2 regions of the Pelorhabdus sp. sgz311002 genome follow, and region 2 is predicted to be linked to the other one. Evidence: predicted binding sites of a transcription regulator. Region 2 holds the regulator's gene; the other holds the start of a gene.

Region 1 (11,749 bases), 330 kb from region 2:
ACGGACAAATAGGACTTATTCATCCAATCGAAAGTAATCGGATGGAATTTTTCAAATGATACCTTGCCATCTTCTCCAAGAATCCGTTCATCCAGACTTACATTGACGATTTCGCCTACCAATCTCCAGGTTTCCTCATCATAGCTCTTCACTCTGCACTCAACGGCAAAAGGAAGCTCATCGATAATCGGTGCATCTACGAATTCGGACTTTGTTGTATGAAATCCTGACTTTTCAAACTTATCTTCCACTTTATTTCCTGTTGTGATGCCAAGGTAATCACAGGCAACTTCATTTTCCACATCCGCCATACTTACAACAAAAGAACCTCTGGCAATAATCCCTTTTAACGTATTTCTCTGAGATGCTACGGTGATAGTAATTTCTGTCTCATTCGTGATTCCGCCCCATACTGCTAACATGGCGGTCGGCTTTTCAGCCTCATCATAAGATGAAATCATCAAAACCGGCATCGGTGTGATGTATGGCTTTGCTCCAATGTTTTTTCTAGACATATTTATCCTCCTTTAAATTATGTAATAAATTACAGTTATCTGCTGAATTATGCTCTTAGCGATATGATTTCTTATAGATTCCAAGGGAATCTTCATCCGTAAGCGATAACTAGTCTGCGGTAATGTCGCCGCCGAGCACCTCGTGTATTCTCTTCGGATACTTTGTGAGCTCTTCTTCCTTGTGAACATTCTTGTTACTAATCCATCATATAGATTTCCACTTTTCAAATCAGCGCTAAATATTAACTTTAATCATGGCTTATTTTAACCTATAATTAGATATAAGCATGTCTGATTTACTAAAAACGTTGCAAGACTTGAAAGAATTGCTCAGAAATCTGAAGAAAGGAACGCTAGTATGTCTTGGAATTGCGATACCGAAATCGATCACGCATTAGAAAAACTCAGTCAGGACTTTCCACACCTCAATTGGGACTTTAGCCCAGATTCGTCATCAGGAAATAATGAACTGATTTCTCATTGGTTGGGCGAGAAATCCGAGGAAGTTATGGTATGTGTATTTAAAGGGAAAAAAATTGAGGAGCGTTTTCACCGCCAGGACTTTTTTTTCATTCATTTTGCTTACCATGGAGATTATGATGCATTAAGCGCCAACTATGACAATCGAATCACGGTAAAAGAAGGAGACTGCTATATCGGTCAGCCCTACAGCGGCTATGCCGTTAAGCGGGATTCTGATCACGAATGTATTATTCTCGGAGTACTGATTCGTAAAGAAACCTTTTTCCGAGAATACCTGAGTGCGCTCTCAGCAGATAGCTCCATGCTTAATTTTTTTCTGGAACCACAGAAAAACAAATATGCAGAAGAGTTCGTTCATCTGGAAATACCAGCTTCTTCGCCAATCTGGCAGCTGCTGAATGTCATGATTCTTGAATATGCTCATAAAACAGAGGATTCACAGAAAATTTTAAAGCCTATGGTCATGTCCCTTGCAATGTATCTTTCCTATGAGTACAAGCGTCAGCATCTAACTACTGGCACGACATTAATCGATCGGATTATGCAATATATCGAATCACACTCTGATTCTGTAACATTGAATGACATCGCATCCCATTTCGTATATCATCCCGTCTATATTTCCCGTCTTTTGCCAGAAAAGACAGGGAAAACCTTTTCTGCCTTGCTAACCGAATCGCGTATGCGAAGAGCCAAGCTATTATTGGGTCATACGAATCTTTCCATCGCTGCTATTGCTGATATGCTCGGATACAGCAATAGCAGTAATTTCTATAAGGCCTTTAAACAATATTATGGTACTTCTCCTCGTAAGCTTTAATGGTGAACGCTCTTTTTGACCAAACATAATTTTCCTGTATTTACGCGGATTGAGGATAACAAAAAGACCTTGCATAAGCTTCGCAAAGCTTTAATGCAAGGTCTTTTTGTTTATGTCGGCAGGCTAGTCCACTTTGCCCTTTTCAGAATAAACGGCAGTACCCTGAGACAAAATACCCTCGACCTTGTTACTTTTTCAAAAGAATCGCCATATTTTTCCCAAGCGTTTTGAAGGTGTGAATACCTTCCTCATCTTTTTGTAAATCTCCTATATCACGTGATAAAGTCATATTCCAACCAATTGAACCAGGTATTGTCATTTCGTTGCTGCCAAAGAAGAAGTTTATAGCAGAATATACAAAACTACTTCCAGATCTTCTTACAGATACTACAGCTGCTCCAATTTTGCCTCTTAATAAGTTACGATCATTAGCTATATTAACACAACCGCATCTATCAATAAATGCTTTTACTTCTGTAGATACATTAGCAAAATATGTTGGTGATCCAATAAGAACACCATCTGCTTCTGCTGCTTTTTCTATAAACTTGTTCATTTCATCATCCTTACGTGCACAGCGGTTGTCCTTATTTTTAAAACACATCTCACAAGCTGAACATCCAAATAGTTTTTGTCCACCTAATTGAACTAATTCTGTTTCGATACCTGCTTTTTCAAGCTCTTCAAGAACTAATTTCAAACTTTCAGCTGTATTCCCATTTTTTCTTGGACTTCCGTTAAAAGCAATAACTTTCATGTAAACTCCTCCTAACAATTTATTTGTTGTTTGCTGTTTGTTATAATATTCATGATTAAAATTACAACTTACAACACAAATAATATCATCATTTAAAAATAACTTAAAACGAATAATTCCGATTGAACCCATTGCAAAATAAAATAGTTAACCAATTTATGAATTTTTAAATTATACATATTTGAAAGGATATTGTTCATGATCTTAAATTTAGAAGGAAAACTTTTTCATACTTTTATTGCCGTATTTGAGGAAGAGAATATAACTAGAGCAGCTGAACGTCTTGATTATGTTCAATCTACTATATCTACACATATTAATATTTTAGAAGAAACATTTGGGGAAAAGCTGTTTATCAGATTACCAAGAGGAGTTATGGTTACAGAGGTGGGGAAAGAATTTGCTAAATATGCATACAGATATATTGATTTTGAGAAAGAGTTATCGGATTCCATGATTAATTTTCATCAACCACAAGGAATAGTAAAAATGGCTACTTCTGAAACTTTTAGTTCTATCAGACTTTCTGAGGTTATTAGGAAATTTTCATATATTTATCCTGAAATAAGTTTTAGTGTAGATAGAATTCCCGTAGAAGATGTAATAGCCTCTGTTCTTAAGAGAAAGATTGATTTTGGTATCATTCCACAGGATCCTCATTCAAAACAAATAGATTTTATACCCCTTTATAAAGAATGTTTAGTATTTATTTCAGAAAAATCCTATTGGGAAGAAAACAAAAAAAGTAATTATTCTGATATTACCCTCTTTTCTTTTGGCGAAAACTGTAAATATACAATTATAGCAGAAAAAACTCTCCAGAAATTTAACATTAAAATAAAAAAAATTATGGAATTTAATAATGTTGAGACTATTAAAAATATGGTTGAAAATAAGATGGGTATATCACTGATTCCTAGTGGGAATATAACAAAAGAACTTTCTGATGGCAAATTTATAATTATTTCTGAGTTTCCAACCTCTGAACTTACAGGTGGTGCTATACTAATTAAAAATGGAGAATTAAATAAAGCTTCTAAATTAGCACTGGAATACTTTAAGAAAGATGTTTATAACTAGCCTCTTAGACTGCTGCTGATATAGAAATAACAGATAGAAAGCTACAATTCGAGATATCCTGTATAACACTATGCTTTTTCCCAAAAATCATAAAAGAAAATATCACCCTGTCGCGGGGCACTGCCGTTTATTCTGCAAAGGGCATTTTTCTTTATTCTCTCTGGCTTTGCCAGATATGCCCGCCACTCCATGGTGACCGCTCTTTTTCAGCAAGCAGAAATCCCTGTATTTACGCGGTTTGAGGATAACAAAAAGACCCTGCATTAGCTTCGTAAAAAGCTTTAATGCAAGGTCTTTTTGTCTATGTCGGCAGGCTAGTCCACTTTGCCCTTTTCAGAATAAATGGCAGTGCCCTACAACAATAATATTATTCAAATTCAATGGTTGCTGGCGGCTTGCCTGTGCAATCATACATTACACGATTCACGCCTTTTACTTCATTAATGATGCGACTTGTCACTATCGACAAGACTTCCCATGGCATTTGGGCACTTTCAGCTGTCATAAAATCGGAAGTCATAACGGCACGAAGCGCAATGGCATAGTCATACGTACGGCCGTCTCCCATAACACCTACTGAACGCATATTCGTCAATGCGGCAAAGTATTGTCCCAAATCCTGAGCAATCCCGGCTTTTGCGACTTCTTCCCGATAAATAGCATCTGCTTCCTGCACAATTTTCACTTTTTCTTCCGTAACTTCCCCAATAATGCGGATGCCAAGGCCAGGACCAGGGAACGGCTGGCGACTCACCAGATATTCAGGAATCTGAAGTTCTCTTCCTGCCCGTCTTACTTCATCTTTGAACAACATTCTAAGTGGTTCTACGATTTCTTTAAAATCAACATAATCAGGCAACCCGCCCACGTTATGATGGGATTTAATGACTGCTGATTTTCCCAGACCGCTTTCAATCACATCGGGATAAATCGTTCCTTGTACTAGAAAATCAACCGTACCTATTTTTTTCGCTTCTTCTTCAAAAACACGAATAAATTCTTCACCAATAATTTTCCGCTTTGTTTCAGGGTCAGTTACGCCTTTCAGTTTTTCATAAAAACGCTTCTTCGCATCTACTCGGATAAAGTTGAGGTCATATTGTCCCTTAGGACCAAATACGCCTTCGACTTCTTCGCTTTCGTTCTTACGAAGCAGACCGTGATCTACAAAAACGCAGGTAAGCTGTTTACCAATCGCTCGGGAAAGAAGGACTGCCGCTACCGAAGAGTCGACACCACCAGATAAGGCACATAATACTTTACCTGTACCGATTTTTTCACGCAGGCTTTCGATTGTTTTCTCTACAAACGAATCCATTTTCCAGTCGCCGCGGCAGGCACACACATTAAATACGAAGTTATGCAACATTTTCATGCCTTCCACTGTATGCATAACTTCAGGATGGAATTGTACCGCATATAAATTTCTTGCTTCATTTTCCATGGCCGCTATAGGACAAACGGGAGTCGATGCTGTTACCGTAAAATCAGCAGGAGCTTCCGCTATATAATCAGTATGACTCATCCAACAAATTGTCTTTTCGGAAACACCCTCCAAAAGTTTGGATGCTTTATTTTGTATATGGACTTCTGTTTTGCCATATTCGCTGATCGGTGCTGTTACTACCTTACCGCCAAGCAAATGGGCCATAAGCTGCGATCCATAACAGATGCCCAGAATAGGAATCCCAAGTTCTAATAATTCTTCCTGACAAACAGCAGAATCTTTTTCATACACACTGTTTGGTCCACCAGTGAATATAATACCCTTTGGCTGCATTTCCTTTATTTCCGCAAGACTCAATGTATGTGGAAATACTTCACAGTATACATTACATTCTCTTACACGTCTGGCGATCAGCTGATTATACTGCCCACCAAAATCCAATACCAAAATGGTTTCTTTCTGCAATGACAAACTAATCCCTCCCTATATTTTTCTCGTTAGAATAACGAAATCAACATAAATAACCGAACCTTCTTTATAGAAAAATACTATACCACAACTTGCGCCTGACTGTAAATAGCTGCACAAAAAAACAGGCCGCAGCCTGTTTAATGTCGCAAAATTCCTTTTTCACTATAATTGGCCAATAAATCACCAACTGTAACAATCTTATAGCCGGCTCCGGCAATTTTATCAAGCAGTTCCGGCAAAGCCTCAGCAGTCTGTGTCGGTGTATCAGACGCATGCAATAAAATAATAGCACCTGGCTTTAACCGGGAAACGACGCGCTCGATAATCACATCTTTGCCGGGATTTTTCCAATCAAGCGAATCAATATTCCAAATAATCGTCTTATACCCCAGTTCCTGCGCTGCTGCAATGGACTGATTACTATAATGGCCATTAGGCGGACGCAGCAGAACTGGATCTACCCCTGTCACTTCCTTAATTAACCCATGAGCCTTTTGGATATCTTCCTTAACCCATTCAACACCCATATCGCCATAATTTTCATGGCGATAGCCATGACTGCCGATTTCGTGTCCGTCCGTCGCTATCCGTTTCGCCACCTCGGGAAACTTCTTTGCCCAAGGCCCCATAATAAAAAAGGTTGCTTTTAAATTGCGGCTTTGGAGCGCATCTAAAATAGATCCAGTATATTTATTGCCCCAGGAATGATCAAAAGTTAAGGCAACGACTTTTTGGTCGGTTCTAGTTCCCGCTATGGCTAAGGATTCATGACCAATTAAATCAGCCACTTGTATATATACAGCGCCAATCATGAATAAACCAACAAGGCTATAAAATAAATGACGGTGTACAAAGAGCCGCCGCAAATTAATAACGAGCATATTGCCCCCCACCTCCTTATAGCACCTTATGTGCGCTATAAGAAAAATATAACCAAAGGAGCAATCACTTTTATTACAGCTTGATGCGCCGATAGCTGTAGCGGCTCGTTCCACCTCTGACCACGGGAATTTGACGACATAGTTCAGTGAATATCTTATCTGCTAAACCGCAGCGTTGTTGAATAAAAGCAGCCAAAGCTTGCCGTTCCTCAGACGATCTCAGCCAAGGTTCAGGAATCTCTTGTAAAATAGAATCGATTAGTCCTGCATCAATCGCTTTTACCCTAGTTAAGTAAGGTATAAAATCTTCACGCCTGGCAAATCGCTGCAAGAGAAACCCAAATAAGAAGCCATAATATATTTTTACGATAGGTCCTAACTTTTCCAGCGTAGCCACAGACCATTTGCCTGAGCCGCAAAAATGCGAATGATCAATCGCATAGCATTGATACCCTTGCGGAGTGGGGGCCATCAGTAAATTTTTACGGTTTTTCGCCCGGTCACGATTACAAAAGAGATGGTCAAAAAATAAAATTCCCACTAATTGATTACAGTTTGTCAGTGCTTTCACAGCTCGCCTTGTTACATACTCACTATCGGACAAATAGGCTGAAGCAAAATGAAGACCTGGCATAGCCTGCAGTTTCTGCAGCATGACATGTCTATCAATTATTGCAGCAGGTATTTCAATCTGATCATATGTTGGCAAGGGCAGTTCCAAAACTTGGGCCAGTCGCGCGCCAAGCCACTCATTGGCAAGTACTTTCGTATGTTCTTCTTTGCGGCATAGCTTAACAATATAAACTCTTCCATCTAGACCACGAAAAAACTGCGGAGCTGTCACACCAATCCCAACAGGCTTGATATATTCTGCCGCAACGACCATCTTTTTCGCTCCTTTTTAGCCTGTCACAAGAAAAAAAGCCGTTCCGCCAAGCATGATTCTCACTGGGAAGACCACAGCGGAACAGCCCTGCTTTATCTTGCCAAAATTCTAATCTGGCCTGCATGTAGAGGAAGCTATTGATGTAATTGCTTCTAAATTAACGACGACAGAACGTACGTCATTATCGGAAATAGAAGAACTTGTAGCAGGTCCAAAAATATCCTCTACAGTCAAAATGGCCAATTCATCTTCTACTGCGCCTAAAACTCCTTCAAAGAGAAATCCACCCAGTGTTGTAATTGCTACCGCATCGCCAACCATCCGGCAGAGTCGGCGAATCAGTTCATGGCTTTCCTGACGAATCGATGTCTGATCGGCATCAGATTCTTCCTGTCGCACGACACCTTCTTTTACTACAAGACCACCGCCACTTCCACCCTCAATAGGATCCGATACAATACCTGTTCCCTTGGCAATCAGCGTCCACAGATCAACTCGCAAAAACGCCACAGTTCTAAGTTCACCGCCTGGCGTTAAAATCTCCACGTCACTGGTTTCCGCGGCAATGGCTGGTACTAAAAGGCCAATCCGACAATTATCAATGCCTTGTAAATTTCCAAAATAAACAAAACCATCGACGCCAAAGAGCAAAACATCGGTATTGATTTCCCGCTCCAATTCACGAATTAAGGCCCGATTGGCAATCTCTTCATAAAAACTCATGGCTTTTCTCCTCCCTAGCCTATAAGATGTAGCTCACCCTATTATATGAAAACCTTAAATAAAGAGTGCTTAATACAAACTTAAAGAGCTTAGAGAAAAGCAAAAAGCTGCACATAAGTCTTGTGAACTTATGTGCAGCTTTTATATTTTATTAGTAACAAATAAGTAACATTCAAAAGATTCCGTGGCGAAATCCGCTGAATTTACTGGCCTGTCACGAACATGATATTACATCATGCCCATGCCGCCCATGCCACCCATACCGCCCATGCCGCCCATAGCAGCAGCTGCAGCAGCACCGTTATCTTTTTCCGGTTTATCAGCAACAAGCGTTTCTGTGGTCAATACAAGAGCTGCAATGCTGGAAGCATTTTGCAGAGCAGAGCGCGTTACTTTAGCAGGGTCAACGATACCAGCTTTAATCATGTCAACATATTCTTCCGTCAAAGCATTGAAGCCAATGCCTTTGCCGGCTTTTTTCACGTTTTCAACAACGATAGAGCCTTCTAGACCAGCATTATTAGCGATCTGACGAACAGGTTCTTCGATAGCGCGTTTTACAATGTTCACGCCAGTCTTTTCGTCACCTGAGGCTTGAATCGTATCAAGTACAGGCAGAATATCGATGAAAGTTGTACCGCCGCCAGCGACAATACCTTCTTCCACAGCAGCGCGAGTTGCATTCAAAGCATCTTCAATGCGCATTTTCTTTTCTTTCAATTCCACTTCTGTTGCAGCGCCGACTTGAATTACAGCAACACCGCCGGACAATTTAGCCAAACGTTCCTGCAGTTTTTCTTTATCAAAGTCAGATGTGCTTTCTTCCACTTGGCTTCTGATATTCGCTACACGAGCTTTAATGTCATCAGCGGAACCTGCGCCGTCAACAACCGTTGTTTCTTCTTTCGAAACGCGAATTTGACGAGCACGACCAAGATCTTCTAACGTTACACTGTCTAATTTACGGCCAAGATCTTCCGTAATAACAGTACCGCCCGTTAAAATTGCGATATCTTCTAACATAGCTTTGCGGCGATCACCGAAGCCAGGAGCTTTTACAGCAACAGCTTTGAAGGTACCACGAAGTTTATTGACAACCAAAGTAGCAAGAGCTTCGCCTTCTACATCTTCAGCAATAATGAGAAGTTCTTTACCTTGTTGTACTACTTTTTCCAGAACAGGCAGCATGTCGGCAATTGCGCCAATTTTGCGGTCCGTAATCAAGATATAAGGATCATTGAGAACTGCTTCCATTTTGTCCGTATCTGTTACCATGTAAGGAGAAATGTAGCCGCGGTCAAACTGCATGCCTTCAACAACGTCAAGGTCAGTTCCCATCGTTTTGGATTCTTCTACGGTGATAACACCATCGTTGCCGACTTTTTCCATAGCTTCCGCAATGAGACGGCCAATTTCTTCGTCAGCTGCCGAAATCGAAGCAACCTGAGCAATCGCGTCTTTTGTTTCAACTTTTTTAGCAGATGCTTTAATTTCAGAAACAAGAGCATCTACAGCTTTCTGGATGCCTTTTTTAATAATCATTGGGTTAGCGCCAGCAGCAACATTGCGCATGCCTTCATGGATGAAAGCTTGAGCTAAAAGCGTAGCTGTTGTCGTGCCATCACCTGCTACATCATTTGTTTTTGTAGCAACTTCTTTAACGAGCTGAGCGCCCATATTTTCAAATGGGTCTTCCAAATCAATATCGCGAGCGATCGTTACGCCGTCATTAGTAATGGTCGGAGCACCGAATTTTTTATCAAGAACCACGTTGCGGCCTTTTGGTCCAAGAGTTACTTTTACAGCATTTGCTAAAGCATTAACGCCTCTTTCCAGTGCGCGGCGTGCTTCTTCATCAAAAATAATCTGTTTAGCCATTGTATGTATATCCCCCTTTTATTTTCGTTACGTCTTACGCTAGATTATTCGGCAACAGCCAAAATATCTCTTTCGCTGAGAATGATATATTCCTGATCGTTGATCTTTACTTCTGTGCCAGCATATTTCGAGAAAATGATTTTGTCGCCAACTTTCACTTCCAAAGCAACTCTTGTACCATTTTCCAAAAGTTTACCTGTTCCTACGGCAACGATTTCACCTTCTTGAGGTTTTTCCTTCACCGTATCAGGAAGAACGATTCCGCTCTTTGTTTTTTGTTCGGCTTCTAAGGCTTTAATAACAACTCTGTCACCTAATGGCTTAATCATGAAAAAATAACCTCCCTTTAAAAGTGTTCGTTTTTATTATTGTTAGCACTCACTAAGATAGAGTGCTAATTCCATAAATTATGATATATAATTTTGGGCAAAAAATCAAGCGTTTTCCACAAAAAAAGAAGATTTTTTTTACTTTTTTTCTAGTGCAGCAACAAGACGAGGTCCCGCCACCGGCAAGACCTCGTTCTTCAAGTCCATTTTGTTATTTTTTCTTAACGGAATTAATAATAGCCTCTGCTACTTCTCGGATCGATTTTCGCTTCGCCATACTATACTGCTGAATCCGACGGTATGCTTCACTTTCACTTAGATGATAGGCATCCATTAAAATTCCCTTGGCCCGATCCAAAATTTTCCGCATCTCCAAAGAATTTTTTACATCTTCTAATTCTTTTTCCAGTTCACTGAACTCTCTAAAGCGCGACAAGGCAATTTCGATAGCAGGAAACAGATTCGCTTCTTTGACCGGCTTGACAAGATATGCCAAAACGCCAGAATCCTTTGCTTTATCAACAATCTCCTTCTGACTAAATGCTGTTAATAACAAAACGGGAGCTACTTTATCAGTAGATAAAATGCGCGCCGCCGTAATTCCATCCATTTCCGGCATTTTAATATCCATGATAACAAGATCAGGCTTTAGACGCCGTGCCAAATCGACAGCTTTAGCACCATCAGAGGCTTCGCCAACTACTTCGTGCCCCGCTTCTTCCAGTAGTTCCTTCAAATCCATACGGATGATTGATTCATTATCAGCGATTACAATCCTTAATGCGTCCATCTCTCTTATCCTCCCTCTGTCATCCGGGGTATTGTAATAATAGCTCTTGTTCCGCCTTGCGACTTCAATTCAAACTTCCCGGATAGATCGGATTCAATTAGGGTTGTAACTATTTGAATGCCCAGGCTCTTCAATTTATGGGGATCAAAGTTTGGCGGAAGCCCAATGCCGTTATCATAGATTTCTACTTGATAGCAGTCAGGCAGAGCGCGAATATCAATACCAATCAAGCCTTCCTTACAGCCGACAAAACCATGTTCGATCGAATTTTGAATCAGTTCGTTAATTGCCAGCGCCAAGCTGCTAGCATAGTCAGAAGGTAAAATCACGGTTTCGCCGTTAAATACCGTTTGGATATTAAAATCAGGTTCCAGCATATTCTGAATAACTGCATCCATAATATTTTTTGCCACTTCAGCCACATTAATCACTTCTACATCTTGCTGTGACAAAAATTCATGAATGACAGAAATACTAAGAATCCTGTTAATGCATTCTCTTAGCGACGCCTTTACTTCTGGCGATGGCGACCGCCGTGCCTGTAACCGCAATAAGCTGGCAATCGTCTGCAGATTATTTTTAACGCGATGATGAATTTCTTGAATCACCGCTGATTTAACGAGCAATTCTTTCTCTTTTTTCTTAATTTCTGTAATATCGCTGACAATAAATAGTACGCCGCATACAAT
Region 2 (11,749 bases):
GAATTGATTGCCTCTCTCTCCTTGCCGTAAAGGTAAGACTTGCAGGCGCTTATAGCAAAATGCTATAATTTAATGTACAAATTTGACTGCTTCCTAACAATGGGATGCAGAGAGGAGGACAGCGTGGAGATTTCCAAGATCCGCAATTTTTCGATCATCGCTCATATCGATCACGGTAAGTCCACACTGGCTGACCGCTTGCTTGAGTATACTGGAACACTATCGGCTCGAGAAATGGAGAGTCAGGTTCTTGACCAGATGGAATTGGAGCGAGAACGGGGCATTACGATTAAAGCTCAGGCTGTAAGGCTTTCCTATAAGGCAAAAAATGGCGAAACTTACATGCTTAATCTTATTGACACACCTGGTCATGTGGATTTTACTTACGAAGTTTCGCGTAGCTTGGCTGCCTGTGAAGGCGCACTGCTTGTGGTAGACGCTGCGCAAGGAATTGAGGCGCAGACACTGGCCAATGTTTATTTGGCACTGGAACATAATTTGGAAATCATTCCTGTTATTAATAAGATTGATTTACCAAGCGCTGATCCAGAAAAAGTGAAACAGGAGATTGAAGATGTAATCGGTCTTGATGCTTCGGAAGCGGTATTAACAAGCGCGAAATCGGGAATTGGCATTGAAGAGGTACTAGAAGCGATTGTAGCTAAGATTCCGCCGCCGCAGGGCGAACGCGAAAAGCCTCTGCAGGCGCTGATTTTTGATTCGCATTTCGATGCGTACAAAGGGGTTATTGCCAATATCCGTGTGTTTGACGGCGTGCTAGCCCCTGGTATGAAAATGCATATGATGGCTACGAAGAAAACTTTTGAAGTCACGGAAGTCGGGGTTTTTAAGCCTTACATGGCATTAGTGGACGAGTTGGCGCCTGGTCAAGTTGGTTATGTTGCAGCTGCCATAAAAAATGTAAAGGATACGCGGGTAGGCGATACGATTACTTTGGCCGATAATCCGGCACCGGCGCCTTTAGCTGGCTATCGGACTATTACGCCGATGGTCTATTGCGGGCTCTATCCTGTAGAAAGTTCACAGTATGACGCGTTGCGTGACGCTCTTGATAAGTTGAAGCTTAATGATGCTTCTCTTGTCTTTGAACCGGAAACTTCCATTGCCTTGGGTTTTGGCTTTCGTTGCGGCTTTTTAGGCCTTTTGCACATGGATGTCATTCAGGAACGAATTGAACGGGAATATAATATTACGCTCATTACGACAGCGCCAAGCGTTATTTATGAAGTCTATAAAACAGACGGTGAAATGCTTCGGGTGGATAATCCGTCCTTACTACCGCCTGTTGCGAATATTGATCATATTGAGGAACCTTACGTAAAAGCAACGGTGATTGTACCGAATGATTTTGTCGGGGCCGTTATGGAGCTATCGCAGGACAAACGGGGCGATTTTAAGGATATGAAGTATCTTGATGAGAGTCGCGTTACGATCGAATATCATTTACCGCTCAGTGAAATTATTTACGATTATTTTGACAAGCTAAAATCATCGACACGGGGTTATGCTTCGCTTGATTATGAATTAATTGGCTACCGCACATCTAAGCTCGTAAAGCTTGATATTCTTTTAAACGGCGAAGCTGTTGACGCCTTAAGTGTGATTGTTCACACCGATAAAGCGGCATCACGTGGACGCGGTTTGGCGGAAAAATTGCGCGGAATCATTCCGCGGCAAATGTTTGAAATTCCTATTCAAGCTGCCATCGGGAATAAAGTCATTGCCAGAGAAACAGTTCGGGCTATGCGTAAAGACGTACTTGCCAAATGTTACGGCGGCGATATTACGCGGAAACGTAAACTGTTGGAAAAGCAAAAAGAAGGCAAAAAGCGCATGAAGCAAGTTGGTAGTGTGGAAGTGCCGCAAGAAGCCTTTATGGCAATTTTAAAAATGGATTGATCAATGATGAAACGAAAGACCTTAGGGCTTTATGTTCACATACCTTTTTGCCGCCAGAAGTGTTTTTATTGTGATTTTCCGTCAATGAGCGGGCACGAGGATTTGTTTGACGCCTATACGAGAGCATTATTAACCGAGATTGCTGTGCAAAGCAAAAATTTTTCTGATTATGAAGTTGATACGGTATTTATTGGCGGCGGTACGCCTACGATACTTTCGGCAGATCAACTACTGGCAATTTGTTACGCCATTGCTGAATCTTTTTCTTTCAGTGAAGGCTATGAGTGGACCTGTGAAGCGAATCCTGGAACCACCAAGGATTCGCTTCTTGTCGCGCTTAAGAACGCAGGTCTAAATCGTATTAGCTTTGGCGTGCAATCTTTTTCCGATCCACTGCTTAGGACAATTGGACGGATTCATTCTGCCCAAGATGCGACCTCTTCAGTAATAGCCGCGGCTAAGGCTGGCTTTACCAACTTAAGTATTGATTTGATGACTGGGTTACCTGGCCAGAAGCTGATCGATTTACAAACCACTTTAGCCAAAGCAGTACAATTACCCTTATCGCATATTTCGCTTTATAGTTTGAAAATAGAGGAGGGAACGGTCTTCGACTGTTGGCAAGAGCAGGGGAGGCTTGCCTTGCCTGACGAAGCGGAAGAGGCAAAGTTTGACGCTTTTGCGCCTGCTTTTTTAGCTGAGAAGGGTTTTTCCCGCTATGAAATTTCAAATTATGCGAAACCTAGTCATGCTTGCCGTCATAATTTAAAGTATTGGCACTACGAGCCTTACTTAGGCCTTGGGGCGGCAGCGGCTTCCTTTTTCCCAGGGAAACGTTGGTCGAATGAAACCGATCCGAAGCGTTATATTGCCGCTATAGCTAAAGGAGAATCGGTTATTGCCTATGAGGAGACGCTTGACGAAGCGACAGCGAAAGCGGAGTTTGCTTTTTTAGCGTTGCGCACAATGCGAGGGTTAGATATAAACGAGTATGAAGCGATTTTTCATACTTCCTTTTTTGCAGATTATGGCAAGGTTTTTGAAACTTTGGCAAACCAAGGGCTTCTTAACCATAGGCAAACTAGAATCTTTTTAACCGACCAAGGAAAATTATTAGGCAATGTAGTTTTTTGCGCTTTTTTACCTTGAAATTTTCTACTACGTTCTTGACAGACTAGAAAATGAGTGGTATTTTTTTATTAGATATTAGCACTCTATCAGGAAGAGTGCTAACAAGGGAGGCGGAGATCTTGTTAGATGATAGGAAACGTCGGATTTTACAAGCCATCATTGACGATTATGTCTCTACCGCCGAACCAATTGGCTCAAGAACTATTGCCCGCAAATATGACTTGGGGGTAAGTCCGGCAACGATTCGTAATGAAATGGCCGACTTAGAGCTCTTAGGTTTTTTAGAACAGCCGCACACATCGGCAGGACGGATTCCTTCAGCCAAGGGATATCGTTTTTATGTAGACTGTTTACTTGCGCCGCATAGTATTTCCGAGCGAGATCTGCATTTGATCAAACAGTGGTATGAAGCCAAAGTCAGGCGAATTGACGAATTGTTTCAAGAGACAGCTAAGCTGCTTTCGAAAGTCACCAACAATGTTTCGTTGGTGATGGCGCCGCAGAGTGCTCCGGCAAAATTCAAATATTTGCAGTTTCTGCCGCTTGATGAACAGCGCGTTATTGCTGTTGTCGTAACTGATAAAGGAATTGTTGAAAATAAAATTATTGATATTCCGGAAGGAACGACACAGGACGATTTGCAGCAAATTGCCCAGCAAGTAAATAATCGCTTGACTGGATTAGGATTTACAGAAATTGGCGGCGACACAGTACAGGATATTAAGCAAGACTTGATTCTTGATTCTGATGTGGTTGAGTATGCTTTTACTGCGATTACACAGGCTTTAACCCAAGATAAAGGGGAAAAAGTTTTTTTAGGTGGAACGACCCATCTACTGAATCAACCTGAGTTTCGTGATGTGGATAAAATAAAAAAGATTTTAACCATGTTGGAAGAGAAACGGCTACTTTACGATATTTTGCACATGCAAAATCAAGATGGTGTTGTTGTAACCATCGGTCAGGAAAACAAGTATAGCGGCATACAGGACTGCAGCGTGGTACAGGCTACTTATCGAATTGATGGTCAAGTTGTTGGTTCTGTAGCGATTTTAGGCCCAACGCGTATGGAATATGGGAAAACCATGGCTATACTAGAGTTTATGCATACTCATTTAGGTGAGCTTATCAAAAAATATCGAATTGGTTGATAAACACGGAAATCCTGTTTCTTGAGTTTTTCTAAAGAAGCATTCCGTATCTATAGATAAGAAAGAGAATAGCAATGAGGTGACTGTATGGCTGATAATGAAAAACCGTTTCCGGCACAAGATCCAGAAAGCTCTCAAGACGAAGCCGTGAAAACAGCAGAGGAAACACAAGACAATGAAGTTAGCGAAGGCGTACAAGGGGAGCTTTCAGTAGACCAACTTGCTGCCGCGTTGCAAGCAAAGGATAGCGCTTTGGAAGAAGCTGTCCGCAAGTATCAACGTTTGCAAGCAGATTTTGAAAATTTTCGTCGTCGGACCACCAAGGAAAAAGAAGAGTTGTCTACTTTAGTTGCAGAAGGAATTATTACAGAGCTTTTGCCTGTGGTAGATAACTTTGAACGAGCCTTGGCTTCTGATGGCAGTAAAGATGCGGAAGCGTTTCATTCTGGCGTAGAAATGATTTTCCGTCAGATGACTGGCGCTTTTGAAAAACTCGGTCTCTCGGCTATTGCCGCGATGGATCAGATGTTTGATCCGAATGAACATCAGGCCGTTATGCGTGTGGAAGATGCTGAAAAAGAAGATGGCACGATTGTACAAGAACTACAAAAAGGCTATCGCTTGAAAAATCGCGTGATTCGGCCGAGCATGGTGAAAGTTGTCAATAACGGTTGATTTCATAAGGTTAAGTTGTGAGTTATTTAAGGAGGATGAATAAATTATGGCAAAAGTAATTGGTATAGACCTTGGTACGACAAACTCAGTTGTAGCAGTTATGGAAGGCGGCGAACCTGTCGTTATTGCAAATACAGAAGGCAGTCGCTTAACTCCTTCGGTTGTAGGCTTTTCTAAAACGGGTGAAAGATTAGTTGGACAGCTCGCAAAACGCCAGGCTGTTTCTAACTCTGATAGAACGATTAGCTCCATTAAACGTCATATGGGTACGAATCACAAAGTAAATATTGACGATAAAGGCTATTCGCCACAAGAAATTTCTGCAATGATTTTGCAAAAACTGAAGCAAGATGCAGAAGCCTATCTTGGTGAAACTGTTACGCAAGCCGTTATTACAGTTCCGGCTTACTTTACAGATGCGCAGCGTCAAGCTACAAAAGACGCTGGAACAATTGCTGGGTTAGAAGTTCTTCGTATTATTAATGAACCGACTGCAGCAGCCCTTGCTTATGGTATGGATAAAGGTAATGATCATACAGTACTTGTTTATGACCTTGGCGGCGGTACTTTTGACGTATCCATCTTGGAATTAGGCGATGGCGTCTTTGAAGTAAAAGCAACAAGCGGTAATAACCGTCTTGGCGGCGATGATTTTGATATGCGGGTAAAACAATGGCTGATTGAAGAGTTCAAAAAAGAACAAGGCATTGATTTGGCCAATGATAAAATGGCTTCGCAGCGTTTGTTGGAAGCTGCGGAAAAAGCGAAAATTGAGCTTTCCGGTGTACTTTCCACCAATATTAATCTTCCCTTTATTACAGCCGACCAATCCGGTCCGAAACATATGGATCTTAACTTGACCCGTGCTAAATTCGAAGAATTAACGGCTGACTTGGTAGAATCCACTATGGGGCCAACTCGTCAAGCTTTGTCTGACGCTGGTCTTTCCCCGAAAGATATTGATAAAGTTATTTTGGTAGGCGGGTCTTCTCGTATTCCTGCTGTACAAGAAGCTTTGAAGAAATTTATTGGCAAAGATCTGCATCGCGGCGTAAATCCTGACGAATGCGTAGCCGTTGGTGCTGCGATTCAGGCTGGTGTTCTTGTCGGTGAAGTAAAAGACGTATTACTGCTTGATGTAACGCCATTGTCTCTGGGCATTGAAACACTGGGCGGCGTTTTCACGAAAATTATTGATAGAAATACCACAATTCCTACGTCGAAAAGCCAAGTATTCTCAACGGCAGCTGATAATCAACCTTCCGTTGACATTCATGTGCTTCAAGGCGAACGTGAAATGGCTGCAGCGAATAAAACGTTGGGACGTTTTGAATTGTCCGGTATTCCGGCAGCACCGCGTGGAGTACCTAAAATTGAAGTTTCTTTCGACATTGATGCCAATGGTATCGTAAATGTTTCCGCCAAAGATCTTGGTACAGGCAAAGAACAAAAAATTACGATTACTTCTTCTGGTGGTATCAGTCAAGATGAAATCGAACGTATGGTTAAAGAAGCGGAAGCTCATGCAGCTGAAGATAAAGCCCGCAAAGATGAAGTCGAAGTAAGAAATTCTGCTGATTCTTTGATTTATCAAGCAGAAAAGACGATTAAAGAAGCTGGCGATAAAGCCGATAAAGCGCTTGTTGAAAAAATCGAAGCAGCAGCGAATACCTTAAAGGAAACGCTAAAAGGTAATGATTTGGAAAAAATCAAGGCTGATACGGAAGAATTAACGAAGCCGCTTTATGAATTAGCACAAGCTATGTATGCGCAAAATGAAGGTCAGCCGCAAGGCGGTGCTTCAGCTGGCGCAGCAAAAGATGAATCTATTGTGGACGCTGAGGTTGTTGACGAAAAAAAGAATGACAAAGCATAGGATGGTGCAAGGTGAGCAAACGAGATTATTATGAAGTCTTGGGTGTGTCCCGGTCAGCATCTGACGATGAACTAAAGAAGGCCTATCGCAAGTTGGCCCGAAAATATCATCCTGATGTCAACAAGGACAATGCGAAAGAGGCAGAAGAAAAATTTAAAGAAGTTGCGGAAGCCTATGAAGTTTTGTCTAATTCCGAAAAAAAGGCGCAGTATGACCAATTTGGTCATGCTGCCTTTGACGGAAGTCAAGGTGGAGGCTTTGGCGGTTTTGGCGGCCAAGGCGGCTTCGGCGGTCAAGGCGGGTTTGGCGATATTTTCGATATGTTTTTTGGCGGTCAAGGTTTTGGCGGCCGTGCCAATGGTCCGGAAAAAGGTTCAGATCTCCGCTTTGATATGGAGATTGCTTTTGACCAAGCAGCTTTTGGCGTGGAACGAGAAGTAGAGATTCCGCGGATGGATACCTGTCCAGAATGTCATGGCACAGGCGCTGCCGCTGGGACTCATCCTGAAACTTGTCCTGACTGTAAAGGGGCGGGCCAAGTTCAATTTACACAAAATACACCCTTTGGCCGAATGGTCAATGTGAAACCTTGTGACCGTTGTCGTGGCGAAGGCAAGATTGTCAAGACACCGTGTAAAGAATGCCGTGGTCAAGGCAAGATTAAGGTGAAACGGAAAATAAAAATTAAGATTCCTGCTGGGGTTGATACTGGTTCACGGTTACGTGTGGCTCATGAAGGCGAACCGGGACTTCGTGGCGGTCCGCAGGGCGATTTATATGTGTATATTTTCGTGAAACCGCATAAACTATTTGTGCGCGAAGGAAACGACATTATTTGTGAAGTTCCCATTAGCTTTGTTCAGGCAATTTTAGGTGACGAAGTAGAAGTACCAACTTTGGAAGGAAAAGTGAAATTCCGTGTCGAAGAAGGAACGCAGTCTGGAACTGTTTTCCGCTTACGAAATAAAGGAATTCCTCATATCCGCGGTAATATGCGCGGTGATCAGCTAGTAAAAGTAAAAGTTGTGACTCCGAAAAACTTGTCTGAGAAACAACGTGAACTTTTAAAAGAATTTGCCCGAATTAGCGGAGAAGATATTAACCCGGAACAAAAAGGGTTCTTTAAGAAAATGAAGGATGCCTTTGGGGTGTCTTAATTCCATAAGAAGGGGCGAGTGCAGATGAAGTGGGCTGAAATTAGTATTCAAACCTCCCATGAGGCCACCGAAGCGGTGGCCAATATTTTTCATGATTTGGGAGCCAGCGGTGTCGTTATTGAAGATCCAGAGCTTATTAACACCTATCGTTTATCAGGAGCGTGGGATTATTGCGATATTCCTGAAGAAACTGATACGGAAGTTGTTGTTGTAAAAGCCTACTTACCTGTTGACGAAGCCCTTGATGACAAGCTTCGTTCATTTGAGGGACAAGTAAACGGTCTTTGCTGTCATAATATTGATGCTGGCAAAGGCGAAATTAGTTGTCGCGAAATACAGGAAGAAGATTGGGCTTCTTGTTGGAAGGAATTTTTCCATCCGGTCAAGGTTGGCGAAAGAATTGTGATTAAGCCGACATGGGAAGAGTATGAGGCTGGTGTGGATGATCTTATTATTGAATTAGATCCAGGTATGGCTTTTGGTACAGGGACTCACCATACAACAGCTATGTGTATTCGTCACTTAGAAGAGTTAGTTAAGCCTGACATGCAGATTTTTGATGTTGGTACAGGATCTGGTATTTTGTCAATTGCCAGTGCCAAATTAGGCGCTGCCGCTATTAAGGCGGTCGATTTAGACAGCGTCGCTGTTCGCGTAGCCAAGGAAAATGTGGCTCTCAATCAAGTCGCTGAAACAGTCACAGTCAGTCAGGGCGATCTGCTCACAGGCGTAACCGGTAAAGCTGATCTTATTATTGCCAATATTATTGCCGATATTATTATTAAAGTGATTCCTGATGTGAAAGAACGCTTGAAACCAGACGGTTTTTTTGTTAGCAGTGGTATTATTACAGAACGCCTTAGCGATGTGACAGCTGTGCTTTTAGAGCAAGGGTTTGTTGTTGACAAGGTTAGTGAAGAAGGCGGCTGGGTTGCTATTGTAGCTCATTTGGAGCGATAAGTTATGCGGCAGTTTTTTATTGTGCAAATTGAACCTTTCATGGTTATAGAAGGCTCTGAAGCGAAACATATGACGCGAGTTCTCCGACTCAAAGTCGGCGATGAAGTGGAAGTCGTGGATCAAGCGGGACAAGCGGCGGTAGGACGTATTGCGGCAATTGAGGGCGAGAAAGTTTCTATCGAATTTGCTGCTTGGCTTGATCATAGCAGTGAACCGCCCATTCAAGTTATACTTGCACAGGCTTTAACGAAAAATGATAAGTTTGACTACATTGTGCAAAAAGCGGTAGAACTCGGCGTACATCAGATTATTCCGTGGGTAGCAGATCATTCTGTTGTTCGTTATGATAGTAAAAAGCAGGAACAGAAAAAAGACCGATGGCAAAAAATTGCCGCTGAAGCAGCAAAACAATGTCGGCGGACTGTTGTTCCCACTGTTACTTCGGTTAAGACCTTAGCCGAAGTTTTTCGCCTTGCAGCGCCGGAGAGTCTTCGGTTGTTTTGCTATGAAAATGAAAAAAATCTCGGGATAAAAGATGTGCTGCAGCAAAGTCAGGCGAAAGAATTTTTGCTTTTGATTGGACCAGAAGGCGGCTTTAGCGCTTCCGAAGCGGAACTGATTCAGGGAAGCGGCGCTACAGCCATTACGCTTGGTCCGCGAATTTTACGAACGGAAACAGCAGCAACAACCGCTTTAGCTGTGGTTATGTATGAATGTGGTGATTTGGGGGGACCTTTGTGCCAAAAGTAGCTTTTATTACTTTAGGTTGTAAAGTTAACCAATTTGAAACCGAGACGTTGGAAGGGCTTTTTTTGGCCAAAGGCTACGAGATTGTTGCCTTTGAAGAAAAAGCCGATGTTTATGTCATCAATACTTGCTCGGTCACTCATTTGGGAGAAAAAAAATCGCGTCAGTATATCAGACGAGCCAATCGATTGAATCCTGAAGCTGTAGTAGCCGTAACTGGCTGTTATGCCCAGGTTGCTGCTGATCAAGTTGCAGCAATTGATGGGGTTGATGTTATTATTGGAACGCAAAATAGGCAGGGAATTGTAGAACTTGTAGAAACGGCATCAAAGCATGAAGCGAAGCTGAATGTTGTTACTAACATTATGGATGCCGATGCCTTTGAGGAAATTCCCTTGTTTTCCATGCCGGGTCGAACGCGGGCTTTTCTCAAGATTCAAGAAGGGTGCACGAATTTTTGCACTTATTGTATCATTCCCTATGCCAGAGGGCCGTTGCGTTCTCGGCCGCTGTCAGGCATTTTAAGCGAAGTTGAAAAATTGACAAGTGCGGGATTTCAGGAAATTGTCCTAACAGGTATTCATTTAGGCGCCTATGGTCGTGATTTGGCGGAACCAGTAACCTTGACTGATGTCATGAAGGCAATCACTGAGTTGCCTGATGTGGTGCGTCTGCGGTTGAGTTCCTTGGAATCCATCGAAGTATCGCCAGAGATGGTTGAACTGCTTAAAGCAAATAACAAGCTTTGCCGTCACCTTCATTTACCACTCCAGTCAGGAAGCAATACGATCTTAAAGGCGATGAATCGCCACTATACAACAAGTGAATATAGCGAGCTAATTGGGAGAATCCTAACAGAAATTCCTGATTTAGCCTTGTCGACTGATTTAATTGTGGGCTTCCCCGGCGAAACGGACCAACTTTTTGCCGAAACAGTCAGTTTTGTGGAAAAAATGCCTTTTTCTAAAATGCATATCTTCCCTTACTCGAAACGCATTGGTACACCGGCGGCTGATTTTGCCGGACAAATTCCGGAAGAGATCAAAAAAGAACGGGTTCATGTCATTCAACAAATTGCTGAGAAAAAAGCGGCAATCTATGCGAAGCAATTTGTTGGTCAAACAGTCAATGTACTCTTTGAAACATGGCAAGACGGCGTTCTCGAAGGTCATACCGAGCATTATTTAAAGGTGTATATGCCGAGCGACAAAGATTTGACAGGTACGATTCAAGCGGTCACCGCAACAGAGCTTTGGCGTGATGGATTATTGGGATCTCAGGATTTTTAATTTATTACAGTTCTTTGCAGGAGTTTTGAATTTAACAACGAACTCTTTATAAGATAAAGTCATGTAAAATCCTTGGTTTGACAGAAAGGAGGTGTATCTGGCATATGCAGCAAGATTGTGTGTTCTGCAAAATTGTAAATAAGGAAATTCCGGCGACGATTCTTTACGAAGATGACATGGTTGTGGCTTTTCCTGATATCAATCCGGGCGCACCTGTTCATATTCTTTTAATTCCGAAGAAGCATATTGCTAACCTCCTGGAAGCGACGGAAGAGGATCAGGAAATTTTAAAGCATCTGATGGCCACCGTTCCCCTTATTGCAAAACAGGCGGGATTGGATGAAGATGGCTTTCGTACAGTAATTAATACGAAAGATAATGGCGGCCAGACAGTTCATCACTTGCATCTGCATATTCTCGGCGGGCGGTTTATGAACTGGCCTCCAGGTTAAGATTGACAGTTGACAGAAGCCTATTGTATAATAATTAGGTGTATGTGAATGCACTTCCCGTAGGCTTGCGTGGAGGGAGGGAGATCAGATGGCAGAAATTAAGGTTGGTAAAAACGAAACACTTGAAAGCGCACTCCGCAGATTTAAGCGTTCCTGTCAAAAAGCCGGTGTTCTTTCTGAAGTTAGAAAACGTGAACATTACGAAAAACCTAGCGTAAAACGGAAGAAAAAGTCCGAAGCAGCTCGTAAACGTAAATTCAACTAGTGTTTTCTGTTCGGAGGTATTGATACATGTCTCTTAAAGAGAAATTGACAACGGACATGAAAGAGGCAATGAAAGCCAAAGAATCAGGGAAGCTTGCTCTTTCTGTGATTCGTATGGTACGCGCTA

Evidence for each region. The regulator HrcA, encoded in region 2, represses chaperone genes, less so after heat shock. The targets are predictions, from matches to a motif close to TGTTAGCACTCNNNNNNNNNGAGTGCTAACA.
Region 1: a site for HrcA is predicted at 10,311-10,341, ahead of groES (co-chaperone GroES). Genes of this name have one in related genera too.

The regions. Positions count from the first base shown of each region.
Region 1 covers NZ_JBWBCL010000001.1:10,705-22,453, reverse strand. Annotated here, with positions in the region: gene AC0NJP_RS00120 (flavin reductase family protein) at 1-515, opposite strand, end outside; gene AC0NJP_RS00115 (helix-turn-helix transcriptional regulator) at 874-1,818, shown strand; gene AC0NJP_RS00110 (flavodoxin family protein) at 2,006-2,575, opposite strand; gene AC0NJP_RS00105 (LysR family transcriptional regulator) at 2,774-3,655, shown strand; gene guaA (glutamine-hydrolyzing GMP synthase) at 4,023-5,573, opposite strand; gene pdaB (polysaccharide deacetylase family sporulation protein PdaB) at 5,711-6,454, opposite strand; gene AC0NJP_RS00090 (HipA family kinase) at 6,528-7,340, opposite strand; gene AC0NJP_RS00085 (hypothetical protein) at 7,449-8,063, opposite strand; gene groL (chaperonin GroEL) at 8,292-9,941, opposite strand; gene groES (co-chaperone GroES) at 9,986-10,270, opposite strand; gene AC0NJP_RS00070 (ANTAR domain-containing response regulator) at 10,482-11,060, opposite strand; gene AC0NJP_RS00065 (sensor histidine kinase) at 11,066-11,749, opposite strand, start outside.
Region 2 covers NZ_JBWBCL010000001.1:341,347-353,095, forward strand. Annotated here, with positions in the region: gene AC0NJP_RS01740 (hypothetical protein) at 1-30, shown strand, start outside; gene lepA (translation elongation factor 4) at 100-1,920, shown strand; gene hemW (radical SAM family heme chaperone HemW) at 1,924-3,069, shown strand; gene hrcA (heat-inducible transcriptional repressor HrcA) at 3,171-4,202, shown strand; gene grpE (nucleotide exchange factor GrpE) at 4,290-4,877, shown strand; gene dnaK (molecular chaperone DnaK) at 4,924-6,753, shown strand; gene dnaJ (molecular chaperone DnaJ) at 6,765-7,910, shown strand; gene prmA (50S ribosomal protein L11 methyltransferase) at 7,935-8,870, shown strand; gene AC0NJP_RS01780 (16S rRNA (uracil(1498)-N(3))-methyltransferase) at 8,874-9,620, shown strand; gene mtaB (tRNA (N(6)-L-threonylcarbamoyladenosine(37)-C(2))-methylthiotransferase MtaB) at 9,608-10,906, shown strand; gene AC0NJP_RS01790 (histidine triad nucleotide-binding protein) at 11,011-11,358, shown strand; gene rpsU (30S ribosomal protein S21) at 11,447-11,623, shown strand; gene AC0NJP_RS01800 (GatB/YqeY domain-containing protein) at 11,650-11,749, shown strand, end outside.